Regions from separate parts of the Streptomyces sp. NPDC098781 genome, predicted to be linked through region 2. Evidence: riboswitches for the same ligand, from Rfam matches in the RefSeq annotation. Region 2 holds a riboswitch; each other region holds the start of a gene.
What was found. Region 2 has a riboswitch for cyclic di-AMP ahead of ACIQWG_RS38985 (M23 family metallopeptidase). Riboswitches for the same ligand answer to the same signal wherever they lie in the genome.
Positions count from the first base shown of each region.

Region 1: another riboswitch for cyclic di-AMP. It lies ahead of ACIQWG_RS37240 (transglycosylase family protein); the one in region 2 lies ahead of ACIQWG_RS38985 (M23 family metallopeptidase).
Region 3: another riboswitch for cyclic di-AMP. It lies ahead of ACIQWG_RS26385 (transglycosylase SLT domain-containing protein); the one in region 2 lies ahead of ACIQWG_RS38985 (M23 family metallopeptidase).

Region 1 is NZ_JBIWAK010000012.1:101,102-105,372, reverse strand. It holds gene ACIQWG_RS37250 (cytochrome P450) at 1-14, shown strand, start outside; gene ACIQWG_RS37245 (transglycosylase family protein) at 181-1,221, shown strand; cyclic di-AMP (ydaO/yuaA leader) riboswitch at 1,430-1,629, shown strand; gene ACIQWG_RS37240 (transglycosylase family protein) at 1,634-2,323, shown strand; gene eno (phosphopyruvate hydratase) at 2,657-3,943, shown strand; gene ACIQWG_RS37230 (septum formation initiator family protein) at 4,046-4,271, shown strand, end outside.
Region 2 is NZ_JBIWAK010000015.1:21,270-25,540, reverse strand. It holds gene ACIQWG_RS39000 (dihydrofolate reductase family protein) at 1-23, shown strand, start outside; tRNA gene ACIQWG_RS38995 (tRNA-Met) at 207-280, shown strand; gene ACIQWG_RS38990 (PP2C family protein-serine/threonine phosphatase) at 398-1,468, shown strand; cyclic di-AMP (ydaO/yuaA leader) riboswitch at 1,725-1,882, shown strand; gene ACIQWG_RS38985 (M23 family metallopeptidase) at 1,894-2,916, shown strand; gene ACIQWG_RS38980 (aldo/keto reductase) at 3,089-4,033, shown strand; gene ACIQWG_RS38975 (PrsW family intramembrane metalloprotease) at 4,073-4,271, opposite strand, start outside.
Region 3 is NZ_JBIWAK010000006.1:424,892-429,162, reverse strand. It holds gene fahA (fumarylacetoacetase) at 1-789, opposite strand, end outside; gene ACIQWG_RS26390 (HAD family hydrolase) at 1,095-1,925, shown strand; gene ACIQWG_RS26385 (transglycosylase SLT domain-containing protein) at 1,960-2,703, opposite strand; cyclic di-AMP (ydaO/yuaA leader) riboswitch at 2,709-2,893, opposite strand; gene ACIQWG_RS26380 (hypothetical protein) at 3,164-3,418, opposite strand; partial or broken gene ACIQWG_RS26375 (CocE/NonD family hydrolase) at 3,463-4,046, opposite strand; partial or broken gene ACIQWG_RS26370 (MFS transporter) at 4,192-4,271, opposite strand, start outside.

The DNA.
Region 1 (4,271 bases), on a different contig from region 2:
CCCCCCTTGGGTGAGTCTGTCCACAGCCGCGACCATGACGTGGGCCCAATTCTGTGATCTTCACGTGATCTACGCGGCATTAACTTGTGACAAGTGATCGTCTGCCTATACGTTCACGGATCAACGAAGGCGCCCAGTTTCACGCGCCACAGTCACTGCTGTCTCGTGAAAGGCACCCGCATGCTCTCCGGGAACGGTCGTCACCGTCGCCCTCGTCAGGCTCCGGCTCTTCTCGTCGCCGCCGGAGTGACCGGCTCCGCCATCGCCATCCCGCTCCTCGGTGCCACGGGCGCGAGCGCGGCCGACGGCAATGTGTGGGACAAGGTGGCCGACTGCGAGAGCGGTGGCTCCTGGAGCGCCGACACCGGCAACGGGCGCTACGGCGGGCTCCAGCTGACCCAGGACGACTGGGAGAAGTACGGCGGTCTCGACTACGCCAACAGCCCCGACCTGGCCAGCCGCTCGCAGCAGATCGCGGTGGCGCAGGACGTCCTGGCGGACCGGGGGACCAGCCCCTGGGGCACCTGCGCGGTACTCAACGGGCTCACCCCGAAGTCCGGCGCGGTCGACCTCGACACCGGCGTGGGCGAGGACTCTCCCTCCGCGGTGTCCGGATCCTCCGGGCTGCTCGATTCCTCGACGTCGTCCGGATCGTCCGGCTCATCCAACTCGTCCGGTTCATCGGATTCGTCCGATGAGTCCAGCTCGCCGAGTACGTCGGCCTCTTCCGGGGGTTCCTCGAACTCGCCCAGCGGCTCCCCCGACGGTTCGTCCGAATCGCCCGACAGCTCCTCGTCCTCCCCCTCTTCGTCCGCCGGGACCGGCAGCTCCGCGAAGTCGGACTCGCCCGACTCGAAGGTCGCACAGTCGCCGGACAGCTCCCCCATAGAGACCCCAAAGGCGGGCAATCGGGGCAACTCGGACCAGGACTCGGGCTCCTGGAGTCTTGTCGACACCGGGTCGATCGACGACGTGAGCGCCGGTTCCGGGCGTCATCGGGGCCCCAGCGCCGACGAGAGCGACACCGCCGACAGCGCCACCAAGTCCTCCGGCCGGCATGCCTCGTACAGCGTCCGCCAGGGCGACACGCTCGCGTCCATCGCCGACTCCCTTGACCTCGACGGCGGGTGGCGCGCGCTGTATGAGGCGAACAAGCAGGCCATCGGCGCCGACGCGAACGACATCTTCGCCGGTCAGACGCTGGACGTCCCCGTCGAATAACGGTCGAACAGGGCGAAAAACAGCGGCAGTTCGCGCCCCGATTCGGTGTGTAATGTCCGTTTTAACAGTAGTGAGAGATAGATCTCAGAAGCCCTGATCGTCTTTGTAATTCCGCGAATCGAGTGTCTACGGTCGTGATCGCTCGCCACCAGAGCGAGCCCCTACGCCGTCACGCCGAATCCTGCCGGCGGCCGTACGGGAACAGTCGTCGCGTCAAGCGCCGTAGGCAGGAGCGGGGGACCCAAGGTTTGCGCCGGGTCCGGCAGTTGAGGCCTTTCGAGGCCGCACGGCCGGAGCCGGCTCGGGGTGAAGCCGCGCAGCGGGAGCCGAGAGGCGAACGTGCGCGGCCGGGCAACTCAACCGGCCCGAACCCGACAGCTCACCTCGCAGGCGTCGGTGAGGGGATCTCTCCATGCTGTTTTCCAGCAAGGGCAAGCACCGTCGTCCGTCCAAGGCCGCCCGCGCCATCGCCGTCGTCGGCGTCACCGGTGCCGCCGCCGTCGCCGCCCCGCTGATGGCGGCCGGCAACGCCTCGGCCGCCACCGCCTCCGAGTGGGACACCGTCGCCCAGTGCGAGTCCGGCGGCAACTGGTCGATCAACACCGGCAACGGCTACTACGGCGGTCTTCAGTTCTCCGCCTCCACCTGGGCCGCGTACGGCGGCACCCAGTACGCCTCCACCGCCGACCAGGCCACCAAGTCCCAGCAGATCGAGATAGCCGAGAAGGTCCTCGCGGCCCAGGGCAAGGGCGCCTGGCCGAACTGCGGCACCGGCCTGTCCAGCGCCGCGTACTCCGGCTCCTCCGCCGGCGGCTCCTCGCAGAGCACCGAGACCACCCCGCGCTCCTCCGAGCAGCAGTCGGCCTCCCGCTCCACCGACCGCCCGGCCGCCAAGAAGAGCACCAAGACCGTCACCACCCCGACCGGCAAGAAGGTCAAGAAGGGCGACGGCGAGTACAAGGTCGTCAAGGGCGACACCCTCAGCTCGATCGCCGAGGAGAAGAACGTCAAGGGCGGCTGGGAGAAGCTCTTCCAGCTGAACAAGGACATCGTCGAGGACGCGAACCTGATCTACCCGGGTCAGCAGCTGCACCTGAAGTAAGAGGCAGCGGCGGGCCGCGACATCCGGCGGCCCGCGGCAGCACGCGACCGACAGGTGAACCACAGCGCCTTCACATCCGTGGACCCCATAGTGAGGGCGTCGTGAGGACCACCCCCCGTCCCCGCGAACTCCCCGCCTCGGTGCGTTTTCCCCCGTACGCACCGGGGCGGGGTTCTTCTCTGTCTGGGGAAGGTTTTTGTTCCGTTCGGAAACAATTTACTCTCGGTTCTGTCCACGGGGCGGTCGACCGCTGGTCTGATGCCCGGAGCCGGTTAGGCTCGTCTCGCAGTACCCCACACGGTCTGCGTACCCGCGTCACATCCGAAGAAGGAGATGCTCGTGCCGTCCATCGACGTCGTCGTAGCCCGGGAAATCCTGGACTCCCGAGGCAACCCCACGGTCGAGGTCGAGGTCGGCCTCGACGACGGCAGCACGGGTCGTGCCGCCGTCCCGTCCGGCGCCTCGACCGGTGCCTTCGAGGCCATCGAGCTCCGCGACGGTGACCCCAACCGCTACCAGGGCAAGGGTGTCGAGAAGGCCGTCCTCGCCGTCATCGAGCAGATCGGCCCGGAGCTCGTCGGCTACGACGCCACCGAGCAGCGCCTGATCGACCAGGCCATGTTCGACCTGGACGCCACCGACAACAAGGGCTCGCTCGGCGCCAACGCCATCCTCGGCGTCTCGCTCGCCGTCGCGCACGCCGCCTCCGAGGCGTCCGACCTGCCGCTCTTCCGCTACCTGGGCGGCCCGAACGCGCACCTGCTGCCGGTGCCGATGATGAACATCCTGAACGGCGGCTCGCACGCCGACTCCAACGTGGACATCCAGGAGTTCATGATCGCCCCGATCGGCGCGGAGTCCTTCTCCGAGGCGCTGCGCTGGGGCACCGAGGTCTACCACACCCTCAAGAAGGTGCTGAAGAGCAAGGGCCTGGCCACCGGCCTCGGCGACGAGGGCGGCTTCGCCCCGAACCTCGGCTCCAACCGTGAGGCCCTCGACCTCATCCTCGAGGCCATCAAGGAAGCCGGTTACGCCCCCGGCGAGCAGATCGCCCTCGCGCTCGACGTCGCCGCCTCCGAGTTCTACAAGGACGGCAAGTACCTCTTCGAGGGCAAGGAGCGCTCCGCCGCCGAGATGACGGAGTACTACGAGGAGCTCGTCGCGGCCTACCCGCTCGTCTCCATCGAGGACCCGCTGTTCGAGGACGACTGGGCCGGCTGGAAGGTCCTCACCGACAAGCTGGGCGACAAGGTCCAGATCGTCGGCGACGACCTCTTCGTCACCAACCCCGAGCGCCTCGCCCGCGGCATCGACGACGGCGCCGCCAACGCGCTGCTCGTCAAGGTCAACCAGATCGGCTCGCTGACCGAGACCCTCGACGCCGTCGAGCTCGCCCAGCGCAGCGGCTTCAAGTGCATGATGTCCCACCGCTCCGGCGAGACCGAGGACGTCACGATCGCCGACCTCGCCGTCGCCACCAACTGCGGCCAGATCAAGACCGGCGCCCCGGCCCGCTCCGAGCGCGTCGCCAAGTACAACCAGCTGCTGCGCATCGAGGAGATCCTCGACGACGCGGCGGTCTACGCGGGCCGCAGCGCGTTCCCGCGCTTCAAGGGCTGACCCTTACCGGGTTAAGGCTTAGCCAGTCGTACGTACGTCCCCGTACTCGGTCCCGTACCGTGTGCGGGGACGTACGCACGTGAAAGGGGAGGCGGAGAGCCGATGGCCGTCAAGGACCGGGACCGTTTCTCCACCGCGACGAGAATCCGGTTGCTCGGCGAGCAGACGGCGGCCCGTGTCTACCGCTCCCAGACCAAGCGGCAGGCCCGGCGCTCCAGGCTCACCGGACGCGCCGCGCTGCTCGCACTGGTGGTCTGCTCCCTCGTCGTGGCACTGGCCTACCCGATAAGGCAGTACGTCTCCCAGCGCGCCGAGATCGCCGACATGC
Region 2 (4,271 bases):
ATCGGCATCTGGTGGGTGGGTGAGGGCGTGGGGCCTTTTCCTGGCCGGGCTCGCCGGATGGACCTGGCCGGATGGGCCTGGCCGGACGGGCCTCACCGGACGGGCCGGGAGGGCCGCGGCAGCTGAGCGGAAAGTCCTGGTCAGGACCGGCCCCGGGAAAGGCGTGTGCTTCGGGTCCCGCGGATGGCGTACTATGGACTCATCGACGCGGGGTGGAGCAGCTCGGTAGCTCGCTGGGCTCATAACCCAGAGGTCGCAGGTTCAAATCCTGTCCCCGCTACTGAAGGCTCAGGGCCGGAACTGATCAGTTCCGGCCCTGAGTGTTTTCCCCGGTCGGCTTCCAGCGCTCGCCCGCCGCCCCCGCTTCGGCAACCCTGGTGAGGTGGAGCAGCGGCGGATGTCATACGCACGCCGGTTCGTCCGGCTGCTCCCCGCCCTGCTGATCGCGGCCGGAGCCGTGTACGACCACGTCACACCGACGGACTTCACCGGCGCCCCCTTCCTCACGGCCGCGCCACTGGTCGCCGCCCCCCTCTACTCACAGCGCGGCACCGTGCTCACCGGAGCCCTGGCCCTCCTCGTGGTGCTCGTGATGCGCGCGCCGCGCGGGGAGCTGTCCCAAGCGGAGGTGGTCACCGAGCTGGCGACCATCGTGGTCGTCTCCGTGCTCGCGGTCCTCATCAACCTCCTCGTCCGCCGCAGCGACGAACGCCTCGCCTCCGCCCGCGAGATCGCCGAGGCCGCCCAACGCGCCGTACTGCCGGAGCCGGCCGAGCGGATCGGCGGGTTCCGGATCGCGGCCCGGTACGAGGCGGCGCAGGAGGGCGCGGCCATCGGCGGGGATCTGTACGCCGTGCAGGACACCCCCTACGGCGTCCGGCTGGTGGTGGGGGACGTGCGGGGCAAGGGAATGGGGGCGGTCGGGGCCGTCGCCGTGGTGATCGGGGCCTTCCGGGAGGCCGCCGAACAGGAGGCCACGCTGGAGGCGGTCGCGCAGCGGCTGGAGCGGGCGCTGGCCCGGGAGCGCGCACGGCGCGACGGACCCGAGTCGCAGGAGTGGTTCACCACCGCCATGCTCGCCGAGCTGCCGCACGGCAACGAAATCGTGCGGCTGGTCAACCGCGGGCACCCGCCGCCGCTGCTGCTGCACGCCGACGGCACCGTCCACCCCCTGCCGGCCACCGAACCCGCCCTGCCGCTCGGCATGCGCGAGCTCGGCGCCTGGCCCGACCGGGCCGACGACGCCGGCTTCCCGGACGGGGCCACCCTGCTGCTGTACACCGACGGTCTGACCGAGGCGCGGGACGCCGGCGGGCGGTTCTACGACCCCGAGGTGGGCCTCGCGGGCCGCGTGAACGCCCTGCGCGAGCCGGCCGAACTGCTCGGGGTGCTCGCGGCGGACGTACGCCGGCACTCCGGCGGAGGGATGGCGGACGACCTGGCACTCATGGCCGTACGACGACCGTGAAGCCTTCTGACCGATCACCTTGACCGTTGTCACCAGCGGTGATCGCGCGACCGCCCTCCGCATAACAACTGACATACCGTCAATACCTGTGTGACTCCAGAGTCTTGGTCAACTCGCCCGATTTAGGCCGCTCATGACCCCTAAGTCCGGGCGAAAATCGTTAATGATCAAGTGGAACAGCTTGGAATACGCGCCCCGGGTCTATTAACGTTCGATAACGCAGCGCGGTCGTCCCAGCCGTCACAAGAGTCGGCTCCGTGCGCACGCGCCGAATCCCGTAAGGGAACCGGGGAACCACCACCTTGGGGTGAATCGCACGGATTCCACCGTGGAAGCACGGTTGGTATACGCGCGTAGGAGACCTTCCTGCTCCGAACCCGTCAGCTAACCCGGTAGGCGAGAAGGAAGGAAAGGAGTACGCCCACGTGGCGTCAAACCGGCCTGCTCCGCAAGCCCCGTTCGTGCCGAGCGAACGCAGCGACACCTTCGGCTACGACCGCTACCGCACCGACGAGGGCCCGTTCGAGGAGTGGAACCCCACCGCGGATTCCATTCGTCCCGTTCGTGGCAGGCACCGCGTCTCCAAGCAGCGTGGCGGGGGACTCGCCCGCAGCTCCACGGTTCTCGGCGTAGGCGTCATAGCCGCCGTCGGCGCGGGCGGCATGGCCAGCGCCAACAGCGGCAAGCCGCCGGTCGCCATCACGATGCCGGACCTGCCCCTGATCTCGGACGACTCCTCCGAGCCCGCCGAGGACACGGCCACCGCGTTCAGCACCATGGGCGAGGCCACCGAGGAGACCACGCAGGGCACCTCCGACGCCGGCGAGGTGCTGCGCAGCCGGATCATCGCGCAGGCCGAACTCCAGCAGACTCAGATCGACAGCAAGGCCGCCGCGGCCGCCGTCGCCGCCGCGGAGAAGGAGGCCAGGGACGCGGCCGCCAAGGCGGAGAAAGAAGCCAAGGCCAAGGCCGCCGCCGCGAAGGCCGCCGCCGAGGAGGAGGCCCGCAAGAAGGCCGAGGCCGAGCGTCTCGCCGAGCTGGCCAAGCAGTACACGCTGCCGACCTCCTCGTACACCATCACCTCGACCTTCGGTCAGGCCGGCGCCTACTGGTCCTCCGGCTACCACACCGGCCTCGACTTCGCCGCCCCCACCGGGACGCTGATCAAGGCGATCCACTCCGGCACCGTCACCTTCGCCGGCTGGGACGGCTCGTACGGCTACAAGACGGAGATCACCCTCGACGACGGCACCGAGCTCTGGTTCGCGCACCAGTCCTCGATCAGCGTCAGCGTGGGCCAGAAGGTCAACACGGGCGACGTCATCGGCCGCGTCGGCGCCACCGGCAATGTGACCGGCGCCCACCTGCACCTCGAGGTGCACCCCGACGGCAGCGCGAACGGCATCGACCCGCTGGCCTGGCTTCAGGGCAAGGGCCTCACGCCCTGAGGCCCGTGACGGGCGACCACATGTGATCCCCGGCGGTCCTGACGGCGTCCCCCCGACGTCAGGGCTGCCGGTTCTCGGTGCGTGCGACGGTGTTCGTCGCGAGCGTCTTCATTACGCAGCCTTGGTCCCCGGTGTGGAATGAGCCGTTCCGGTACGACGGTTGACGTAGAGCATGAGTGCTCTTCGTCAGCTCGGCTCCTCCGACCTGGAGGTCCACCCGCTCTGCCTCGGCGGCAACGTCTTCGGCTGGACCGCCGACGAGACCCGGTCCTTCGCCGTCCTCGACGCATACACGGAGGCGGGCGGCAACTTCATCGACACGGCCGACGTCTACTCGGCGTGGGCCGAGGGCAACTCGGGCGGCGAGTCCGAGACGGTCATCGGCCACTGGCTGACGGCACGCGGCAACCGGGACGACGTCGTGATCGCCACCAAGGTCAGCCAGCACCCCGACTTCCAGGGCCTGACCGCGGCCAACATCAAGGCGGCCGCCGACGCCTCCCTGCGGCGCCTGGGCACCGACCGCATCGACCTCTACTACACGCACTACGACAAACCGGAAGTGCCCGTCGAGGAGATCATCGGCGCGCTGGACGAGCTGGTGAAGGCCGGCAAGGTACGGCACATCGCCGCGTCCAACATCTCCGCCGAACGCCTCGCGGCCTCCCTCGCCTTCTCCAACCGCGAGGGCCTCGCCCGCTATGCCGCCCTCCAGCCGCACTACAACCTGGTCTCCCGCGACACCTACGAGGGCCCCCTGCGCGACCTGGCCGAGCGGGAAGGGCTGGCGGCGATCCCGTACTACTCCCTCGCGGCCGGTTTCCTCACCGGCAAGTACCGACCGGGGACGGCCGTGGACAGCGCCCGCGCGCGGGGTGCCGGCAAGCACGCAGAGTCCGAGCGGGGCCGACGGGTGCTGGCCGCCCTGGACGAGGTGGCCCGTTCCCACGACGTGCCGATGGCGACGGTGGCCCTGGCCTGGCTCGCGCAACAGCCGACGGTCGCGACGCCCCTGGCTTCGGCCCGCACGGTGGAACAGCTGCCGGCGCTGCTGGGGATGGCGGAGCTGAGGCTGACGGACGACGAGGTGGAGCGGCTCACGGAGGCGTCGGCGTGAGGCGCCGCCTCTTTCTCGACCGCTAGGACCTCTCGACCGCTAGGACCGATACGGGTTGTAGAGGGGGTACGGCGCCACCGAGCCGTAGCCCGGTGCGGGGCCCGGTCCGTTCAGCTGCCCGTACGGCTGACCGTGCGGGTGCCCGTATGGCTGCGGGTAGGTCGGTCCGTACGGCTGTGGGTACGTCGATCCGTACAGCTGCTGGTGAACGGCCGGCCCCGGTTGCGGGTGGCCGTAT
Region 3 (4,271 bases), on a different contig from region 2:
CTCCAGGGCGTCCAGCGGGGTGATCCACGCCGACACCGAGGTGGCGAAGGACTTGCCGAGGAACGGGCCGAGGGGGACGTACTCCCAGGCCTGGATGTCGCGTGCCGACCAGTCGTTGAGCAGGCACAGGCCGAAGACGTGCTCCCGGAAGTCGCCCAGTGCGACCGGCTCGCCCATCCGTGACGGCGTTCCGACCACGAAGCCGACCTCGGCCTCGATGTCGAGCCGGACCGAGGGGCCGAAGACCGGCGCGGCGTCGGTGGGCGCCTTGCGCTGGCCCGAGGGCCGTACGACGTCCGTGCCGGACACGACCACCGTGCCGGAGCGGCCGTGGTAACCGATCGGCAGGTGCTTCCAGTTGGGGGTCAGTGAGTCCTCGGCGTCGGGGCGGAAGATCCGGCCGACGTTCCGGGCGTGGTTCTCGGAGGCGTAGAAGTCGACGTAGTCGGCGACCTCGAAGGGGAGGTGCAAGGTCACCGAGGACAGGGGGTGCAGGAGATCACGGAGGGCCTCCTGGTGCGCGGGCACCGTCACCCAGGCCGTCAGCGCGCGACGGACATCGGACCAGGTGGTGCGGCCCGCGGCGAGCAGCGGGTTCAGGGAGTCCTGGGCGAGCAGCGGGGCGTACGGCGAGCCGAGGGCGTGGGCCGCCTTGCCCGCGTCGAGGACGTGGTCGCCGAGCCGGACGCCGACCCGTCGCGCGGAGTCCGAGCCGGGAAGGGAGAAGACGCCGTACGGAAGGTTGTGCGTGCCGAAGGGGTCGCCCTCGGGGAGATCGAAGGGGGGCATGGGGTGCTGCCTCACTCTCATACGCTCCGTCTGCCAAGTGGGTCGGGCCACACGTTACGGGTGAGGCACCGGTCTTGGGCAGTGCGAAAGTCGCGTCGTCGGAGCCGGTGAAACAGCAGGTCGCCGCGTCGGGCGGGCGCTCGGGGCGCGCTCCGGCGCCAAGTGGGGGTGAAATCACAAGGGGCGGAGGGCAGTTGCGGACGGGTAGGCAGAAGGGTAACCGGATTAGGTGTCAACACATGTGAACAAAGCAGCCGTCCGGTTCAGGTCGAGTCGATGGGGCTTCCTGTCCGTATTCTCTGATCATGGCCCCACCCATCGCATATTCACTCATCGCCACTGACCTGGACGGGACGCTGCTCCGCGGCGACGACACGCTCTCCGACCGGACCCTCGACGCGCTCGCGCGGGTGGCGGCGGCCGGTGCCCAGCACCTCGTCGTGACGGGACGGCCGGCGCCCAGAGTGCGGCCGTTGCTCGACGACCTGGGCAGCAGGGGGCTCGCGGTGTGCGGACAGGGCGCGCAGTTGTACGACGCCGGCGCGGACTGTCTGCTGTGGTCCGTCACCTTGGACCGGGAACTGGCGGAAACCGCGCTCGGCAAGATCGAGGCCGAGGTGGGGCAGGTGTACGCGGCCGTCGACCAGGACGGCGTGGAAGGGCTCACGCTCATCGAGCCCGGCTACCTGATGCCGCACCCCACCCTGCCGGCGGTGCGCGTCAGACGCCGCGACGACCTGTGGTGCGAGCCGATCAGCAAGGTGCTGCTGCGCCATCCCAGCCTGTCGGACGACGAGTTGGCGGCGACGGCGCGTTCGGTGGTCGGTTCGCTCGCGACGGTCACCATGTCGGGGCCCGGCACCGTCGAACTCCAGCCATGCGGTGTCACCAAGGCGACCGGTCTCGCGCTCGCCGCCGAGCATCTGGGACTCGGTCCGCGGGACACCGTCGCCTTCGGTGACATGCCCAACGACATCCCGATGTTCGACTGGGCCGCCCGCGGGGTGGCGATGGCCAACGCGCATCCCGAACTCAAGGCGGTCGCCGACGAGATCACCCTCTCGAACGAGGACGACGGCATCGCCGTCGTCCTTGAGAGGCTGTTCGCGGGAGATATGGCGCATATCGTCCAGTAAGGGGCGATATGCGCCAGTGGCCCGGCTGCTACTCCTAGTAGGGCCCGTTCACGTTGTCGATCGAGCCGTAGCGCGCGGCCGCGTAGTTGCACGCGGCCGTGATGTTCGCGACCGGGTCGAAGGGGTCGTACACGGTGCCCGGCACGTGGTAGGTCGCGAAGGTGGGGTCGATGACCTGGAGGAGGCCCTTGGACGGGGTGCCGGCCGCGGCGTTGGAGTCCCAGTTGTTCATGGCCTGCGGGTTGCCGGACGACTCGCGCATGATGTTGCGGTGAATGCCCTCGTAAGAACCCGGAATTCCGTTTTGAGCCATGATGTCCAGCGCGTTGCGGATCCAGCCGTCGAGGTTGTTCGGGTAGGTCTTCACCGAGGACTGGGTCGCCTGGGCGACGGAGGACTTCTTGGCGGGCGCGGACGCCTTGTCGGCCGTCTTGGCCGGCGTGCTCGCCTTCTTCGCCGCCCGGACCGTGAGGTCGAGGCCCGGGTGGATCAGGCGGGGGTCGTCGCCGATGGCCTTGCGGTTGTCCTTGTAGAGCTGCTTCCAGCCGCCCTGCGCGTCGTAGCGGTCCGCGATGCCGTAGAGCGTGTCGCCCTTCTTGGTGGTGTACGCGACCGAGTCGACCTTCACCGCGGCGCTGGGGGCCTTGGCGGGCTCGGCGGCGCTCGCGGTGGTCCCGCTCAGGAGCGGGAGAGCGAGGGCCGCGGTGCCGGTTCCGGCGATGACGACACGTCGGGTGAGCGGGTTGGTGCGGGGGCGGCGATGCTTGCCTCGGGGCATGGCGCTGTTCCTCTCCGGCGCCTGCGAGGTGAGCTGTCGGGTTCGGGCTGGAGATGCCCGGCCGTGCCGCCGTAGGGCGGCACGACTTCACCCCTAGCCGGTCCGATGAGCCATCAAGGCGTACGGTCCGGCGGCTTACCTGGGTCCCCCGCTCCTGCCGCGCGTGTGTGAGTTACGTCGGGGATGACTCGGGCGGCGGCAGGATTAGGCGTCCGCCCGACGAGCGGGAACGTATGCGAGAGCACATGCCCGGAACAAGTGCTGTGGTCACCTGACGTGCGGGTTGACCATGGTCTGGGGGGAATGGGGTGCTTGATCCTTTGCGGTTGCCAAGCCTCAACTCGCGTTCGGGGCAAGGAGGGAAGGGGGTGCTCCGGACCAGGTCCCCGGCCGGGCTCGCGTGACCCAATTCACTGGCAGGCGCAAGTACCGCAAAACGGGCAATGACTCCAACTCGCCTTTAACCGGCGGCCCGTGGAGTCCGAATTTCCCATATGCGACGGAAAAGCACCTCTTCGCCCTCCGTGCGGATCACCTCGTCGGAGGTCACGAAGTGCTGCCCGTCGCGGCTGATCTCGGAGCGCGTGCCCACCCTCGTCTCCCAGGCGAGCTCCGGCCGGTGCGGCCGGACGGACCACTCCGAGCGGGCGCGGGCCGGCAGTGGGTCCGCCTCGTCGATCGTGTACGTCTCCAGCGGGTCCTCGGCGCACTCCATACCGTCCGGGTACGCGCGCGTGGCGCCGTGGCGCGGGTCGACCTCCAGCCGCCCACGGCGAGGACGGCGGCGTCGATCGCGCCGGGTCCTCGCAGACACTGCCGTGGCGCCAGTGGTCGTCGCAGGTCGGGTGTTCCAGGCAGGTGTGGATGAACGGGTCGAGGGAACCCAGCCGTTCGAGCCACGTGTCCCGCCAGGACTCGCCGATGTGCTGCGGGTCCGGCGGCCGGGGGGCGAAGGCGAGCATCGTCGACGCCCAGGCGTGGATGTCGACCGCGAGGACGGAACCTCCCATGTAGTGCGCGTCGTTGTCATAGCGATCGTCCGTGGAACAGACGTGACGATCGCCTTGAGCGGCTCGGCGCGAGGGCCGCGATCTGGAGGGAGTTGAAGCCGCCGCAGGAGATGCCGAACATACCGACCTTGCCGTCGCACCAGGGCTGCGCCGCGGGCCAGTTGACGACCTCGACCCCGTCGGCCGGCTCCGTCGCCGAGTACTCGTCCGTCGGCAGGCCCTCGCAATAACGACAGGGCGCCATGCGCGCGCGTACAGGCTCGTCCCGTCCGAAAGCGGGATGCGCACGTCGGGATGAGTCGTCTCGTAGGGGAAGGACGTACGGATGTGCATGAGCGGGATCCCCGTCCGGTCGGTGGACCGGCGGTCAGCGCACCGGGTACGTCCTGCGGCGCAGCCGACGCGCCGCGGCCATCACGGCGAGCCCCGCGGCCACCCGGGCGAGCGACAGGAACCGCAGGGGCATGGTCCGGCCGGTGAAGGCAGCTGGCGCGATCACCGAGACCAGGGTCGGCAGGTCGACGAAGTGGTCCGTGGTGAGCCGCCCGGCGACTGCCG